DNA from 4 places in the Erwinia persicina genome. Region 1 is predicted to be linked to each of the others. Evidence: predicted binding sites of a transcription regulator. Region 1 holds the regulator's gene; each other region holds the start of a gene.
The links. The regulator CRP, encoded in region 1, controls carbon source genes, mostly activating them, when cyclic AMP is high. The targets are predictions, from matches to a motif close to ATGTGANNNNNNTCACAT.
Positions count from the first base shown of each region.

Region 2: a site for CRP is predicted at 1,792-1,809, ahead of rhaS (HTH-type transcriptional activator RhaS). Genes of this name have one in related genera too.
Region 3: a site for CRP is predicted at 2,358-2,375, ahead of K6L24_RS19610 (YjcB family protein). Genes of this name have one in related genera too.
Region 4: a site for CRP is predicted at 2,588-2,605, ahead of psiE (phosphate-starvation-inducible protein PsiE). Genes of this name have one in related genera too.

Region 1 is NZ_CP082141.1:358,760-362,811, forward strand. Features, by position in the region: gene argD (bifunctional acetylornithine/succinyldiaminopimelate transaminase) at 1-94, shown strand, start outside; gene K6L24_RS01540 (YccS/YhfK family putative transporter) at 171-2,252, opposite strand; gene crp (cAMP-activated global transcriptional regulator CRP) at 2,310-2,942, opposite strand; gene K6L24_RS01550 (OsmC family protein) at 3,310-3,717, shown strand; gene K6L24_RS01555 (amidohydrolase) at 3,965-4,052, shown strand, end outside.
Region 2 is NZ_CP082141.1:2,350,566-2,354,617, reverse strand. Features, by position in the region: gene K6L24_RS10655 (L-rhamnose isomerase) at 1-169, opposite strand, end outside; gene rhaB (rhamnulokinase) at 166-1,638, opposite strand; gene rhaS (HTH-type transcriptional activator RhaS) at 1,937-2,761, shown strand; gene rhaR (HTH-type transcriptional activator RhaR) at 2,773-3,633, shown strand; gene rhaT (L-rhamnose/proton symporter RhaT) at 3,696-4,052, opposite strand, start outside.
Region 3 is NZ_CP082141.1:4,235,158-4,239,209, forward strand. Features, by position in the region: gene soxR (redox-sensitive transcriptional activator SoxR) at 1-177, opposite strand, end outside; gene soxS (superoxide response transcriptional regulator SoxS) at 268-693, shown strand; gene dgcN (diguanylate cyclase DgcN/YfiN) at 697-1,995, opposite strand; gene K6L24_RS19610 (YjcB family protein) at 2,486-2,767, shown strand; gene K6L24_RS19615 (ATP-grasp fold amidoligase family protein) at 2,825-3,781, opposite strand; gene K6L24_RS19620 (MATE family efflux transporter) at 3,790-4,052, opposite strand, start outside.
Region 4 is NZ_CP082141.1:4,303,552-4,307,603, reverse strand. Features, by position in the region: gene K6L24_RS19905 (capsule biosynthesis GfcC D2 domain-containing protein) at 1-425, shown strand, start outside; gene K6L24_RS19900 (YjbH domain-containing protein) at 425-2,518, shown strand; gene psiE (phosphate-starvation-inducible protein PsiE) at 2,665-3,081, shown strand; gene ubiC (chorismate lyase) at 3,187-3,720, shown strand; gene ubiA (4-hydroxybenzoate octaprenyltransferase) at 3,722-4,052, shown strand, end outside.

The DNA of each region.
Region 1 (4,052 bases):
TGTGATGCGCTTTGCGCCGTCGCTGGTGATTGAACCGACCGACATTGTTGAAGGCATGGCCCGATTCGCGACGGCCGTCGAAAACGTGTTATAGGGAACGCTTTTTTCCGGTCGTCCCGTGCTGATAAAGCCCGGGGAGGTTGGGGATGAGGCGGAAAAAACAGCGGCACTCACGTCTTCGATTTACGCAGATGGCGTGACAGCCAGCGGCCATGATGTGGGCGCTGGCTCCAGGTGAGTGATGAGATGGTATGCATCACGCTGAGATGGCCAAGGATGCGTCTAACATGCCGCTCCATGATGGTTACCGGGCCCTGGTGGAAATCCTCCGGCGCATCCAGGACATTACTGCCTGAATCGGGCCCGTCGTATTCCAGACGCTGCTGGCAGCGCTGCAGGGCAATTTCACAGGACTGCAGATAGCGCTCTGCCAGCGTGGGCGTCAGCATGGTGTGTTCACGCGCCAGAATGGTCATGGCGTTAATGTGCTCCACAATAAACTGGCTGTGCGTGACCCACAGCTGCATATCGGACAGGTAACTGGAGTTAAAGCCGGGCTCCTGCATCGCCTGATGCAGGGAGTTAAACAGCGCATTGTGCGCCTGATTGACCCGCATTCGCTGGTAAGCCAGTTTCACGGCATCCTGTTCGTTTCCCAGCAGCATCTGTAATGCCTCCTGATAGGTCTCCAGCGCATCGTGCGCATTCTGCCGCATCAACCCACTTTGCCACTGTGGCCATAACCAGATCATGCCGCCAAAGGCGATCAGGCAGCCCATCAGTGTGTCCAGCAGCCTCGGCAGCAGGAACTGCGCGCCATTCAGAGCGAGCAACTGTAACGAGTAAACCGCGGTGACGGTGAAGCCCACCGTGGCCCAGCCATAGAATTTGCGGATAAACAGATAGCTCACCAGCGTAATGATCAGCATGACCAGTAGCACCCAGGACTCTGGTGCATGAAGACCCAGCGTGGCGGCAGCGATGATCAGCCCGGCCAGCGTTCCCAGTGCTCTGTGCTGAATACGCACCCGGGTGGCGCTGTAACCATTAAGGCTGACAAACATTACCGTCATCAGGATCCAGTAAGGCTTCGGCAGGTTGAAGAACAGCGCCAGGGAACTGGCAAAGGTGAGCATGACCGCATAGCGTGCAGCGGTGCGCAGGGCTGAGGATTTCAGCGACAGGTAGCTCTTCAGCGCCGGAAGCAGAGGAAGGCGACGCTGGCGGTCGGCCATCAGGTCACGGCGGTACAGCGGACGCTGAGTGCGCAGCACACGTGCGATGCGGCTGAAGTGGTAATAACAAAAGTGGCCGACGGGGTTGTCCGGGTGCTGACGAGCGATCTTTTCCAGTGCCTGAAGAGGCTTATCCATTGTAAAGCGCTCAGGATAACGATGATAAAGAATATCATCGGCCAGTACCCGCAGTCTGGCGGCAATGGTCTGTGCGTTCCAGCGGATCACCGCTTCGGCATGGCTTTTTTCCACCAGCTTTTGCACTTCTTCCGGCTGATGCAGGCTGACCGCAATATGTTCCTGCAGATCAAGCGCCACCTGGAATGCACGTGTCAGACGCTGGTAGTGGCTGTCCCGATTGGCGGACAACATATGCATCTGCTGATAGCAGGTGTTAATCAGATCGACGGCTTTCTGCTGGCGCGCCAGCAGTGGGGGCAGGGCAGTCTGTGGATCGGTAAGTCGGGTCAGCAGAGTGTATTTAGCTTCACAGTAGTCAGCCAGTTCGCGATACAGCAGGCTGAGGGTTTCACGCATCGGCTGCTCTTTCCACAGCCAGAACCAGAACCAGTTAAATGCCCCGTACCAGACGGTCCCCAAAATATATAACAGCGGCGGTTGCCACAACGGCATCCGCCCCGCCAGGCTGAGCGTGAAGATGGCGGCTATTAACGAAGCCGGCAGCAGGCGGCCATGAAGGGGGCTAATCTCACCCGTGACGCCCAGCACTAAGGCCATGATCAGCAGAATAACCGGCAACGGCACGCCCTCTAACCCGGCGTACTGGATCAGGAAGCTGCTGGAGGCGAACAGACACCCGCCGACGATGAGGCGTTTAAAGAAGCGTTTGTGGGGGGTATCCAGACCGGCGTTATTACAGCAGGCGGGCACTAAGGAGAAAAGCAGTCCGTTTTGCAGGTTGCCCAGCATCCAGCCGATCGCCACGGGTAAACACAGCACCAGCGTTTGTCTGAGCGCATAGTTAACTTCCGGGTGATAGATAATTCTCCGCCACATGAGCCACACCAAATAAAAACGGCGCGACAGGGCGTCGCGCCGTGGGTTCAGAGCCGGTTAACGTGTGCCGTATACAACGATGGTTTTACCATGTGCCGAGATCAGGTTCTGATCTTCCAGCATTTTCAGAATACGGCCTACGGTTTCACGGGAGCAGCCGACAATCTGGCCGATCTCCTGACGGGTGATTTTAATTTGCATGCCGTCCGGGTGCGTCATGGCATCGGGCTGTTTGGCCAGATTCAGTAACGTCTGGGCAATGCGTCCGGTGACATCCAGGAAAGCTAAATTACCCACTTTCTCTGACGTAACCTGCAGTCGACTCGCCATCTGTGAAGAGAGACGCATCAGAATGTCAGGATTCACCTGAATCAGCTGACGGAATTTTTTGTAAGAGATTTCAGCCACTTCACAGGCTGTTTTCGCACGTACCCATGCACTGCGTTCCTGACCTTCTTCAAAGAGGCCCAGTTCGCCAATAAAGTCGCCCTGGTTGAGGTAAGAGAGGATCATCTCTTTGCCTTCTTCATCCTTGATTAACACCGCTACAGAACCTTTAACGATGTAATAGAGGGTTTCCGCCTTTTCACCCTGATGTATCAGCGTGCTTTTGGATGGATATTTGTGAATATGGCAATGTGACAGGAACCATTCGAGTGTAGGGTCTGTTTGCGGTTTGCCGAGAACCATTCGCTGTTATCCTCTGTTTGTAATCGTGCCTAAATATACCCTCTATTCTGCGGGGGAGAAGTGCGTTACCGCTAACCTGCCGCGCGAAATATTTTAGGATATCAGGGGATGAGTCCCTGTCAGGCGTTGAAATATTCAAGCGTTCCCATAGGAATTATACGGGCCTCTGTTAAGAGCATGGCTCGTGCTGTCGTCCCGTTTTACTGTGCATTGTCTTGCCAGTAAATAATTGCAGCTTTGTTTGTAGCACAGCTTTACAAGGCTGTCTTCTGTTGTCTCGCTTCAGCATAGTTGGAAAAAGGCAGCGTTGCCGTTTTTATTGACACAGCGTACTCTGCGGTAACTGAATGAAATCGAGGATTTTGTTATGCAGGCACGTGTTAAATGGGTTGAAGGGCTGACATTTTTGGGAGAATCCTCATCGGGTCATCAGGTGTTGATGGACGGTAACTCCGGGGATAAAGCACCCAGCCCGATGGAGATGGTGCTGATGGCCGCCGGAGGCTGTAGCGCCATTGATGTGGTTTCTATTTTACAAAAAGGCCGTCATGACGTGGCTGATTGCGAAGTGAAGCTCACGTCGGAGCGCCGTGAAGATGCTCCGCGAATCTTCACGCACATTAATCTGCATTTTATTGTCAGCGGCAAAGCGCTGGGTGATAAAGCCGTCTCACGCGCCGTCGACCTTTCCGCAGAGAAATACTGTTCGGTGGCCATTATGTTGGGGCAGGGTGTCAAAATGAGTCACAGCTACGAGGTCATTGACCTCGCCTGACAGCATGTGACTGATGTCTGCGCGAGGGGCGTACAGTTCCCTCGCGTCACTCTTTTCCTCCCGCCATCTTCGCCAGCGGCACATCATGCTGAGCACGTCATCACGCGCATTTCACGCCACAGTCTGGTGAGGTGAGCGCAGTATATTTCATCCTGTTTACTGTCCTTCACGCTGATTTACCGGCGCAGTGACCGAAGGTCTGAATACTCCGGCCTGTCGTTCTATCGTTTCAACTAATCACGGAGTGATGATGAATACCAAGACGTTAATTCAGGATGTCACCGCAAAAGTGTTGCATTGGCGGCGTCATATCCACGCCCACCCGGAACTCTCTT
Region 2 (4,052 bases), 2.0 Mb from region 1:
CGGTGAGCGCCCCCTGCGGATTTTCAAAACCGCGCACGTCATCGCCCTGCCAGCAGTGCATCGACACTGGTAGCTGGTCGAGTTGTGCCAGCGCGGCGTCCACGTCTACACCGATATCGGCAAAGCGCTGTTTCGCCAGGGCGAAAGCCTGTTCAATGGCCTGAGTCATATACAAAGCTCCTTTACAGAATGGGTCAGTGACTGAAAACGCGGCAGATTGCGGCGAAACACGTCACTGCCGTGAGAGTCATAACGGATCAGCGGGAAATGCTGTGCCAGCTGCTGGCGGAAAGCCGAGACATCGGCCACAGCACCGGCGGCGATCATCTGGCTGCCAACGTTACCGAGCGTGGACGCTTCAACCGGTCCGGCAAACACCGGGATACCACAGGCGTCGGCGCACAGCTGGTTAAGAAACGGGTTCTGGCAGCCGCCACCGACAATATGCAGTTGGCTGAAACCTGCGCCCCGTACCTGTTCCAGCTCCTGCAATACCTGGCGGTAACAGAAGGCCAGACTGTCGAAGATGCAGCGGGCCAGCTCTGCCGGCGTTAAGGGCACCGGCATACGCTGCCCGGCACAGGCGTCCTGGATCTCACGCACCATGCTGGCGGGATTAATAAAGCGATCGTCGTTGGGATTGATCAGCCAGCGGCAGGCGGGTTGCTGCTGTGCTTCTGCGATCAGCAGGCAGAGGTCGCTGACCGCCAGTTCGTCACACACGCGCTGCAGCAGCCACAGGCCCATAATATTCTTCAGCACCCGAAAGCGCCCTTCAGCCCCGCCTTCGTTGGTGATATTGGCTTCCAGTGCCGTCTGGCCGGTATACGGCTTCAGGCTCTCAAAGCCCATTAATGACCAGGTACCGGAACTGAGATAGACCGCATTATCGCTGGTCAGCGGCGTGGCCAGCACGGCACTGGCGGTATCATGGGTGGCGACGGCCACCACCGGGATGGCCCTGCCCGCCGGACTTTTCCAGACGCCTACGCGCCGGCCGGGTTGCGAGGGCTGACCAAACCAGGCTGGATCCGCCCCGCTCCAGCGCAGCAGCTCCGCATCCCATTCGCCGCTGCTGATGTTCAGCATCTGCGTCGTGGTGGCGTTGGTGTATTCCCAGTTGAGCACGCCGGTTAGCCGGTAATGAAGATAATCCGGGATCATCAGTGCGTGGGCGACCCGGTCTGTATCGGTCGAAGCATCACGGCACAGCGCCCGCAGCTGATACAGCGTATTAAACGGCAGAAACTGAATGCCGGTGCGCTGATAAATCTGCGCCTGACCCAGTTCACGGCAGGCCTGCGCCATCAGCCCGTGAGTGCGATCGTCACGGTATGCGACCGGCAGCCCCACCCGGTTTCCTTCTGCATCCAGCAGCACAAAATCCACCGCCCAGGTATCAATACCGATGCTTTCCGGCACGATGCCCTGCGCGTCAATGTTTTCCAGCGCGGCGACGATAAACCCTTCCAGGGCATCAATATCCCAGCACTGGCGATGCCCGACAGTGACCAACTGATTGACGCAACGACTGACTTCGCTGAGGACGACAGACCCGCTTGTTGAGTCGTGCTGCACCAGCATAACGCGGCCGCTGGACGCGCCAAGATCGATGGCAACAAAGTGACGAAGGCTCATGTAGTGGCTTCCTGATGATTCGATGTCACCAGTGTAAAAGAGCCTGTTTTCGCTACCTTCTTACTACTGCCAGCGGGACAGGTGGGCTGGCAGGATGGCAAAGATGAACGTGAAGTGAATCACAGTTTGGCATCTGCAACGCCGGCGACATCGATGTGATGCTGCCCGCATTTCTGACGCTTTCCGCCCTTTTCTTGAAAAATTCACCGGGATAGCGCATTTCCCGGTCAAAAATTCAAGGTGTCGCTTTTCGGTGCTGCGTAGACTCTGTTACCTGAATGTTAAAGAGGAAACGATCATGACCGTGCTGCACAGCGTTGATTTCTTCCCGACAGGGCATTTCCCGGTCGCTATTGAACCCCGCGCGCCTCAGGGCGTTTTTCCTGAACACTATCATGATGACTTCCATGAAATCGTCATCGTTGAGCAGGGGGCAGGCATTCATGTCTTTAACGGGCAGTCGCAGCCTTTATGCAGCGGCTGTGTCTGTTTTGTTCGCAGCCATGACCGTCATCTGTATGAGCAAACAGAGAATCTGTGCCTGACAAACGTGCTGTATCGCGGGCCGGAGTCGTTCCGCTTTCTGGCGGGGCTTCAGCATCTGCTGCCGCAGGAGCAGGACGGCCACTACCCTTCCCACTGGCGCATCGGCAATAAGGTGTTGGCCCAGGCCAGGCAACTGATCGATCAGCTCGTGCAGCCGCCACTGAATGACAGCCTGGGAAGCCAGGCGGAACAGGAGATGCATTTCATGCGCCTGCTGGTTCTGCTGCGTCAGGGATGCAGCGCGGCGGACAGTGACGATCAGGACAGTCGCCTGCGTGGCCTGCTGGACTGGCTGGCGGATCACTACAGTGAGGACGTTGACTGGGAAGGCCTGGCTGACCGCTTTTCGCTTTCACTGCGCACGTTGCACCGTCAGTTAAAACAGCAGACCGGCAGCACGCCTCAGCGCTATCTAAATCGCCTGCGGCTGCTGGAAGCCCGCCATCTGCTGCGCCACAGTGAAATGCGCGTCACTGATATTGCGTTTCACTGTGGTTTTGGTGACAGCAATCACTTTTCTACGCTGTTCAAGCGTGAATTTGGCTGTTCTCCCCGTACACTGCGACAAAATGACTGATGAGGTGATCCGTGACTGCTCTCCTTCGGCTGGCAAAAGCTGACTATCTTCCGTCTGAACAGATGCCGGTTGCCGTGGCTGAACGCACCTCTCAACCCTCCTTCCCGCCTCACGTTCACGAATTCAATGAAATTGTGCTGGTATGGCGCGGGAATGGCCTGCATGTGATGAATGACCGCCCCTGGCTGGTCACCTGCGGCGACATCTTCTATCTGAATGCCGATGACTGCCACAGCTATGAGTCAGTCAATGAGCTGGCGCTGGATAATATTATTTACTGCCCGGAGCGCTTCCAGCTGAGTCTGGACTGGCAACAACTGCTGCCCCCGCCCGAGTCCGCCGCATGGCGGTTAACCACGCGGGGCATGGCGCTGGCACGCGGCGTGATCCAGCAGCTGGAACAGGAAAGTCGCAAAAGTGACGTGCTGTCGCGTCAACTGACGGAAGCGCTGTTTTTACAGCTGGCGCTGGTGTTGCAGCGGCATCGTTATGCGTCCGATCGCGCCTGGCAGATGCCGGAGGGGGAACAGCTCGATCTGCTGATGGCGGCCATTCAGGGGCAGATAGCGGTGCCTTTTGACCTCGCTACCTTCTGCAAGCAGCATCAGTTGGCCGAGCGGGCGCTAAAGCAGCTGTTTCGTCAGCAAACCGGGATGACCGTGGGGCATTATCTCCGCCAGCTGCAGCTGTGCCAGGCAAAGCACCTGCTGCGAACCAGTGACGATCTGATTGGCGAAGTGGCGTCCCGCTGCGGCTTTGATGACAGCAACTATTTTTCGGTGGTGTTCACCCGCGAGACCGGGATGACCCCCAGCGCATGGCGCCAGCAGTTTGTTCGCCCGCCATCCCCTGTCCGCCACGAAAAAGCCTGACACCCTGCATGCAAAAGGGCTGACCACCTGGCCAGCCCCTGACGATTACCCTGATGTCGGCGTCAGGAAACCATACCCAGCCCGACAATATTTGCCGCCAGGATAATGACAAAGCAGCCGACGCTCAGCACGCGTACCGGCTGACGCCCGACGTTGTTCCACTCTTTCAGTATCAACCCGACCAGCCCGCCACACAGCACGTAGAAGCTCATATGCAGCATCCAGCTGACGAAGTCGTACTGTGCCGGAATACGTGCATGGCCCCAGGCATAGAAGAAGAACTGCAGATACCACATGGTTCCGCCCAGCAGGGAGAGCGCGATGTTAGCCATCAGTACCGACTTCACCACGGAGAAGTCGGCCTTAACGGACAGGTCTGACCGGGTGGCCAGGCGGACAATACAGAAGCCGAGGTTGAC
Region 3 (4,052 bases), 790 kb from region 1:
CGCCACGCGTCTGAGCACATCACGCGTGTAGCGCCGCTGATTTCCCGGATTGCGGAAGCTGCTGATGAGCCCTTTGCTTTCATAGAAATGCAGCGTGGATACCGCCACGCCGCAGCGCCGGGCAACGTCACCAGGGGTCAGTTCCCGCTTATCGGAAGTGCGTACAATTTTTTTCATTTAGCGCTTTACCTCAAGTTAACTTGAGGAATTATACTCAGCTACCATTGAGTTCGCGACCTTTGACGCAGAGACCCGGGAGAAAAGTGTATGCATGACGACATCATCAGCACCCTGACAGACTGGATCGACAGTAATCTGGAAAAAACCCTGTCGATTGATGAAGTGGCGGCGAAATCTGGCTATTCGAAGTGGCACCTGCAGCGTATGTTCCGTTCCGTAACGAAACAGACGCTGGGTGGTTATATTCGTGAACGCCGCCTTACGCTGGCCGCCGAAGCGCTGCGCCTGACCCAGCGTCCGGTGTTCGACATTGCCCTGCAGTATGGCTATGACTCACAGCAGACGTTTTCCCGGGTCTTCCGCCGCCAGTTCGCCCAGACGCCGACGGCCTATCGCCATTCCATGCGTCGCCAGACGCTGCAGCGTTCAGGCTGGAACTTTGACTGCGGTGACTATGTCGCACCGCGCTTCAGCCCGTCCGGCCACGAGAAAGCCTGTCCGACGTGCAGCTAACGTTTAGCGCGATGCCATCAGCCTCTGCGGTGGTATCGCCCGCGGTTCCTGCCCCCAGTGCAGCGGCGACAGATACCAGCCACCGCCCTGCTGCTTAATGTGATACATCGCCGCATCGGCCTGAGCGACCAGCGCCTCCGGTACCGCGTGATGCTTCGCCATCGCCGCCCCCACGCTTAACGACTGCACCACGCGAGTACCATCGGGCAGCTGAACCGGCGGCTGCATCGCACGGATAATGCGGCGGGCCACCTGAGCCACCTCGTCTTCTTCACCGGCGCTGGTGAGCAATACCGCAAACTCATCCCCTCCCAGCCGCGCGACCATATCGTTTTTACCCAGGCGAGCCTGCAGACGCTGTGCGGTTACGGTAAGCACGCGATCGCCCGCGGCATGACCATAACGGTCATTGACCTGCTTAAAGTGGTTGCCGTCAATAAACAGCACGCTGACCTGCTGACGACGATGGGGGTCCAGCAGCAGGGCCTGAAGCCGGCGTTCGAACGCCTTACGGTTTGGCAGCCCGGTCAGCCCGTCGTGAAGTGCCTGATGGGCAAGGGAGCTGTTCTCCCGCGTCAGATGACGCTGCCACTGGTCGAGTTCGTCGAGCAGGGCGTTAAAATCCCCGCTCAGTTTGTCCAGTTCGGCAATCGACGCCGACGGCACGCGCAGGGAAAACGCCCTTCGCTTTCTTACGTCATGAGTGACGGAGGCGATATTTTTCAACCCCTGTAAAATGCCGGCGTGCATACGGTGAGAAAGATAGAAAGCCAGGAAGGCGGTGATCAACAGACTGCCTCCCAGCCACTGCAGGGCCTGCCAGAGATAATGCAGCACGCGCGTCGCGTCGCCATGGATCCAGACCCGGCCAATTTCCTTGTGATGGTGGATGATGGGCGCGCTGACCGGTTTTGGAAACAGCCATTCTGCAACGGCTGCGCTGAGGCCACGGTGCACATTGGCTCCCGGCATCTGCCAGCTCACCAGCAGTTTCTGATGAGCATCATAGATGCGCGCAGCCGAAAAATCGGAATGGGTGCCGATATCACTCAACAGGTTTTTTGCTGTTTCAGCATCGCCTTTTAATACTGCGCTATGGGCGCTGTAACTGACGCTGGTGGCAATAAGCTGAATATTGTTTTCCGCGTAGCTGCGCAGCACATACATCGACAGTGCGGACAGGGAAAGGCCACTGCACAGCAGGAACACCAGCATCACCGTCAGGTGAATACGCCGGAACGACTGGCCCATCGTCGGCAGCACACGTGCCGTCTGAGACGGTCGCTGATTGAGGGTGTTCATCCGATGTTCACAAGTGATGAAAGGCAGCGAAGCCAGGAGTGACCATGAAAAGACATATACTCCCCCTTGGTGATTTCTGCTGTACGCAGATCGATAATTATATTAGAAATATTTATAATTCTTGTTTTAGACCGACAGCTGTCCGGCCCAGGGAAAAGCACTGGGAAAAAAGAGACAACCGGGTTATGAGTAGCATTAGCGAAAAAATCCTACAGATCATCAAGTCAACGCACAATGTTAAATAGCGTCGGATTCATCTTAAACCAATAAATTTGACTTAACAGAATACTCAGACTAGCGGCTAAAAAATATCTACCATACCAGGTTTAAATTTTGTTCAATTTTTAAAAACGGATGATATAATGTGATCGCCATCACACTTTAATGACCTGTGCGTCAGACCGGAAAGGAGCACACCTGGCAGCTCCGGTTCCGCTTCGGGTGATGTCGCATTTGATTTGTCAGGACAGGCCCCCCGGAGTTTTTCAGCATGGCGACGATTACCACCAGCGTTATCCTTATGAGATGGGAGCTGCTCAGTGCAGTGATGATGTTTTTTGCCAGTACCTTCAACGTACGCTGCCGTAAAGCCAGTCGTAACGTGATGGCCTTTGCTTTTACCGGCATCGGTATTGGCATGTCGTGCTGGTTTGTCACCGGGCTGCTGGGCATTACGCTGAGTATGGAAAACCTGCACAACTTCTGGCATATCACCAAAGAGGTGTTTGTTGAGGTGATGAGCCGTGCTCCTGCCGACTGGCCCATGCCGTAAACGACATCAGCCCGGGGAGCTGTCCTGACTCACCGGGCAGGCGATGTCTTGCCACGTTTAGATCTTTTTGAGCACCGCCGGCATCGGCACGTCGCTGGAGGCTTTGACCTCAGGCAGCGCTGACGTCTGGCGATCCTGCAACCACATATCACCCATGATCTGGTTCAGACCGTTTTCCAGTCCGGTGACCATGCCCGCGCCAGGCGTGAAGGTCAGCTCACCGAAGTAGATATTGCCTTCATGGATATACCAGTCCACCCGCACATAATCAAAATCTGCTGCCAGCTGTTTACTGAGCGCCAGTGCATGCTCCAGCGTCTCCAGCTCGGCGCTGGTATCGAATCCGGTGTCACGAATTTTATAGAACGTCTGCTTCAGGTTGTTAACGTAGAAGTTCATCGACAGCGCAGCGTTCCCCACCCGGTTATAAATCACCTGCAGCACATATTCGAAGTTACCGTCTTTCTTGTTGAACATATGAAATTTGTAGTCAACGGCGGCAAACTTACCGTCACCAACGTACTGTTCAACCAGAATACGGGGCTTAATGTAGCGATAGTGGATCTCACGGGCATGGTGCGAGAAATCCTTATGCAGCCACTCATCGCAACGCTTGATCAGCAGCTGCTTTTGGATGCAGTCCGGCTCTTCCAGCACGATCTCAACCATGCCTGAACCATGATTGGGTTTGATCACCGTATTCTTCAGGCTTGGCAAGCTCAGCAGTGAAATCGGATCGTCGGTCTGATGAACCAGCGGGATCAGATATGACTCACCAATGGTATGAGCAATATAATCCCGGACCAGTAATTTGTCCGATAAATTGGCATAGCGCACATGGTCTCCCGTCACATATTTTCGATACAGAACTTTCTCATTGAAGAGTCTGGGTTCCCGGATATTCGGTATTCTTTTGAACTTCTGAAAGTAATAAACTTTATCCTGGTAAGACCAAGGCATTTTCTTGAACAGGTAAACAAAACCCTTTCTCAATTCTGCTTTGAGCTTCAACATGATTGACCTCATCTGTAGGTTTTGTAGTTGAGTGAGGAAAGCTGTATTTTAAGAATGACGCCATTCTTAAAGAAATAATTCATTATCGTCAGGGAAAGGAGTTCGGTGATAAATACACTCCATGCTGCCCCTGTTAATCCCCAGGCGTGGATAAAGAAGTAAGACGTGGCCAGACCAATCACGACCAGGAGAACCACTTTCACCAGTAAGTAATTGAAACCACCCTCTTTAACCATGTAGCGATACGCTACGGTGCCCATTGCTGAAAAAC
Region 4 (4,052 bases), 720 kb from region 1:
CCGGCGTGAAGGTGACAGGGCGGCAGAAGGTCAATCTGGATCCGGACTGGGTGCGGTTACGTCCACAGGCCAACCGCACGCTGCAGGGGGAGTACAGCGTGTATACCCTGGCAAAACCGACCTCCATTACCCTGGCGGGGGCGGTGGAAAAAGCAGGTAAAATCCCGTGGGCAGCGGGACGTTCCGCCGTTGAGTATCTGGATGCACACCCGCGCATGAGCGGCGGTGAACGCAACATCGCCCAGGTGATCTCCCCCGGGGGGGAGGTCACCGACGTGCCGGTGGCGTACTGGAACCGTCGTCACTACGAGCCGCAACCGGGCAGCATCCTCTTCGTTGGCTTCTCCTCGTGGACGCTACCGGCCACCTATGCCGATCTCAACCAGCAGATCATTTCTGTACTGACGCACCGGATCCCTGACTGATGAAAAAACGTTATCTTCTCAGCCTGCTGTCACTCTCCGTTGCCTGTGCCTGCCAGGCTCAGGCTGCCACCTATCCGGACCCGATTGGCCCGTCTCAGTCTGACTTCGGCGGCGTGGGCCTGATGCAGGTGCCGACGGCGCGTATGGCCAAAGAGGGCGAGTTCAGCCTTAACTACCGCTATAACGATCAGTACCACTTTTACTCCTCCTCGGTGCAGCTGTTCCCGTGGCTGGAAGCCACCATCCGCTACACCGACGTCAAAACCCGGGAATACAGCGCCGTATCCAGCTTCTCTGGCGATCAGACTTACAAAGATAAAGCGTTCGACCTTAAGCTGCGCCTGTGGGAAGAGGGGTTCTGGCTACCGGAAGTCTCTGTAGGAACGCGTGACCTTGGCGGTACCGGCCTGTTTGACAGCGAATATCTGGTGGCCACCAAGGCCTGGGGGCCGTTTGACTTCACCCTCGGCATGGGCTGGGGCTACATCGGTAACAGCGGGACCGTCAAGAACCCGTTCTGTTCTGCCAGCGAAAAATACTGCTACCGTGCAGAGGGCAGCGGCACCGCCGGGTCGGTGAGCGGTGGCGATATGTTTAAAGGGCCAACAGCCATTTTCGGCGGCATTGAGTATCAGACCCCGTGGCAACCGCTGCGCCTGAAGATGGAGTATGAAGGCAACGATTATAAAGATGACTTTGCCGGGCGCCTGGAACAGAAGAGCAAACTTAACGTCGGGGCAATCTACCGGCTTACCGACTGGGCGGATGTCAATGTCAGCTATGAGCGTGGCAACACCTTTATGGCCGGTTTCACCCTGCGCACTAACTTTAACGATCTGCACCAGAATCAGCGGGATATGCCGAAGCCGGAATACAATCCGCAGCCGCAGGACCGCTTCCTTGAGCCCACGCTGACCGCCAACCAACTGACCGACCTGAAGTACAACGCCGGTCTGAATGCGCCAAATCTTCAGGTGGACGGCAGCACGATGACCGTCACCGGGGAGCAGTATAAATACCGTGATACGCAGCGCGGCGTCGACCGCGCCAACGTCATCCTTGCCAACCACCTGCCGGAAGGCGTGGATACGTTGCGTGTGACACAAACGCGCAGCCATATGCCACAGGTGACCACGGAAACCAATGTGGGCAGCCTGCAACGCCAGCTGGCGGGATATCCGCTGGGACGGGAAGAGACGCTTCAGCAGCAGCGAGTGGATCCGCGCGATCCGGGGCATACTGAGCAGGGCTTCCGTATCGACGGCGACCGTCTGAGCTACAGCCTGTCACCGGTGCTCAACCAGTCAGTCGGTGGGCCGGAGAGCTTCTACCTTTACCAGGTGGGCGTAATGGCGAACGCCAGCTTCTGGCTGACGGACCACTTGCTGCTGGACGGCAGCCTGTTTGGCAACCTGGCCAACAACTACGACAAGTTTAATTACAACGGTGCGCCGGCGGACTCCTCCCTGCCACGGGTGCGTACCCATATTCGTGACTACGTTGAAAATAACGTCTATGTGAATAACCTGCAGGCCAACTACATGCATGAGCTCGGCAACGGGTTCTACGGACAGGTGTACGGTGGCTATCTGGAAACCATGTATGGCGGGGCCGGCGGCGAAGTGCTTTATCGTCCGCTGGATGCCAGCTGGGCCGTGGGGGTGGACGCCAACTACGTCAAACAGCGTGACTGGGACAACATGATGAAATTCACCGACTACAGCGCGAAGGTGGGCAACATTACCGGTTACTGGCAGCCGTGGTTTATGCGCAACGTACTGGTGAAAGCCAGCGTCGGGCAGTACCTGGCGGAAGATAAAGGCGTGACGGTGGATATTTCGAAGCGCTTCGACAGCGGTATTACCGTCGGGGCTTACGCCACCAAAACCAACGTCTCTGCGGAAGAGTACGGCGAGGGTGACTTCACCAAGGGCTTCTATATCTCCGTGCCGATGGATGTCTTCAGCGTGTCACCAACCCGCGGTCGTGCGCAGGTGAACTGGACTCCGCTGACGCGTGATGGTGGTCAGATGCTGGGTCGTAAGTACCAGCTGTACGATATGACCACCGACCGCGACGCAAATTACCGTTAAATCCCGGCGTTACGGCGGGGCGGCCTTTTTTCCCGGTCGCCCCGTCATGCGGTAAGCCTCATCGAAATGTTGTGATCTGCATCACACTCAAGCATATTGTTATCCGTCGGCATTCCCGACGGATAACAGTGACTTTGAGGTGTATCATGACGTCCCAGGAACGTAACACGCCCGCCACCCGGCTGGCCTTTGCCCTGCAAATGGTTTTAAACACCGGCCTGATTGTGCTGGCCTGCATTCTGATCATCTTTCTTGGCAAAGAGACCATCCATCTGGGTAACGTGCTGCTGAATACCGGCGAGCAGACGTCGTCTTATCTGCTTATCGAAGGTATCGTGATTTACTTCCTCTACTTTGAGTTTATCGCGCTGATCATTAAGTATTTCCAGTCTGGTTACCATTTCCCGCTGCGCTACTTTGTCTATATCGGCATTACGGCCATCATTCGCCTGATCATTGTCGACCATAAAAACCCCTTTGATACCCTGGCCTATGCTATCGCCATCCTGATTCTGGTGATCACCCTGTGGCTGGCAAACAGCAACCGCCTGAAGCGCGAATAAGTCTGTAAACGCGCCATAAATTCACGGCTATTTGCCCGGCTTTGATAGGTTTGCCGCCAGGGTCTGCGTTACACTGACGCATCGAAGATTTTGCGGAGAAGTGTTATGGCTGAGAACGCGCTGTCGCAATTGCGCGCGATCAACTGGCTGCCGGATTCATCCCCTCTGTTAACGGCCCCCCTGCTTGACTGGCTGATGGAAGTCGATTCCATGACGCGTCGCTTTGAGCGTCACTGCCAGGCGGTGACGGTGAACCTGCTGCGTGAGGGATTTATCAGTGCGCAGGAAGCGGCAGACGATAAAGATATCGTGCTGCTGCCTGCCGAGCCGCGTTACTGGCTGCGGGAAATTGAACTCTGTGGCGACGGCGTCCCCTGGCTGGTCGCCCGCACGCTGGTGCCGGAATCCACCCTCAACGGCCCCGAACAGAAGCTGCAACAGCTGGGCACGGTACCGCTGGGCCGCTATCTTTTTGCCTCTTCAACGCTGACGCGTGACTTTATTGATGTTGGCCACAGCGATACGCTGTGGGGCCGGCGTTCGCGCCTGCGTCTGTCAGGCAAGCCACTGTTACTGACCGAACTGTTTTTACCTGCCTCCCCGCTCTATGCCAGCGTGGCGGCAGAAGGGGGAGCATAGCGTGGAGAAGAGCGTGCCAATGAGTAAAATGGCGGCCTACAGCCGTCTGATGCGTATTGATAAACCGATAGGATCACTACTGCTGCTGTGGCCCACGCTGTGGGCGCTGTGGCTGGCAGGAAGGCAGGCACCGCCGCTTAACGTGCTGCTGGTGTTTGTGCTGGGCGTATTTTTTATGCGTGCAGCCGGCTGCGTGGTGAATGATTTTGCTGACCGAAAAATTGATGGCTTTGTAAAGCGTACCCGTGAGCGCCCGCTACCCAGTGGCGCGGTGACCCCGCGTGAAGCCAAACTGCTGTTTGCCGGCCTGGTGCTGATCTCCTTTGCGCTGG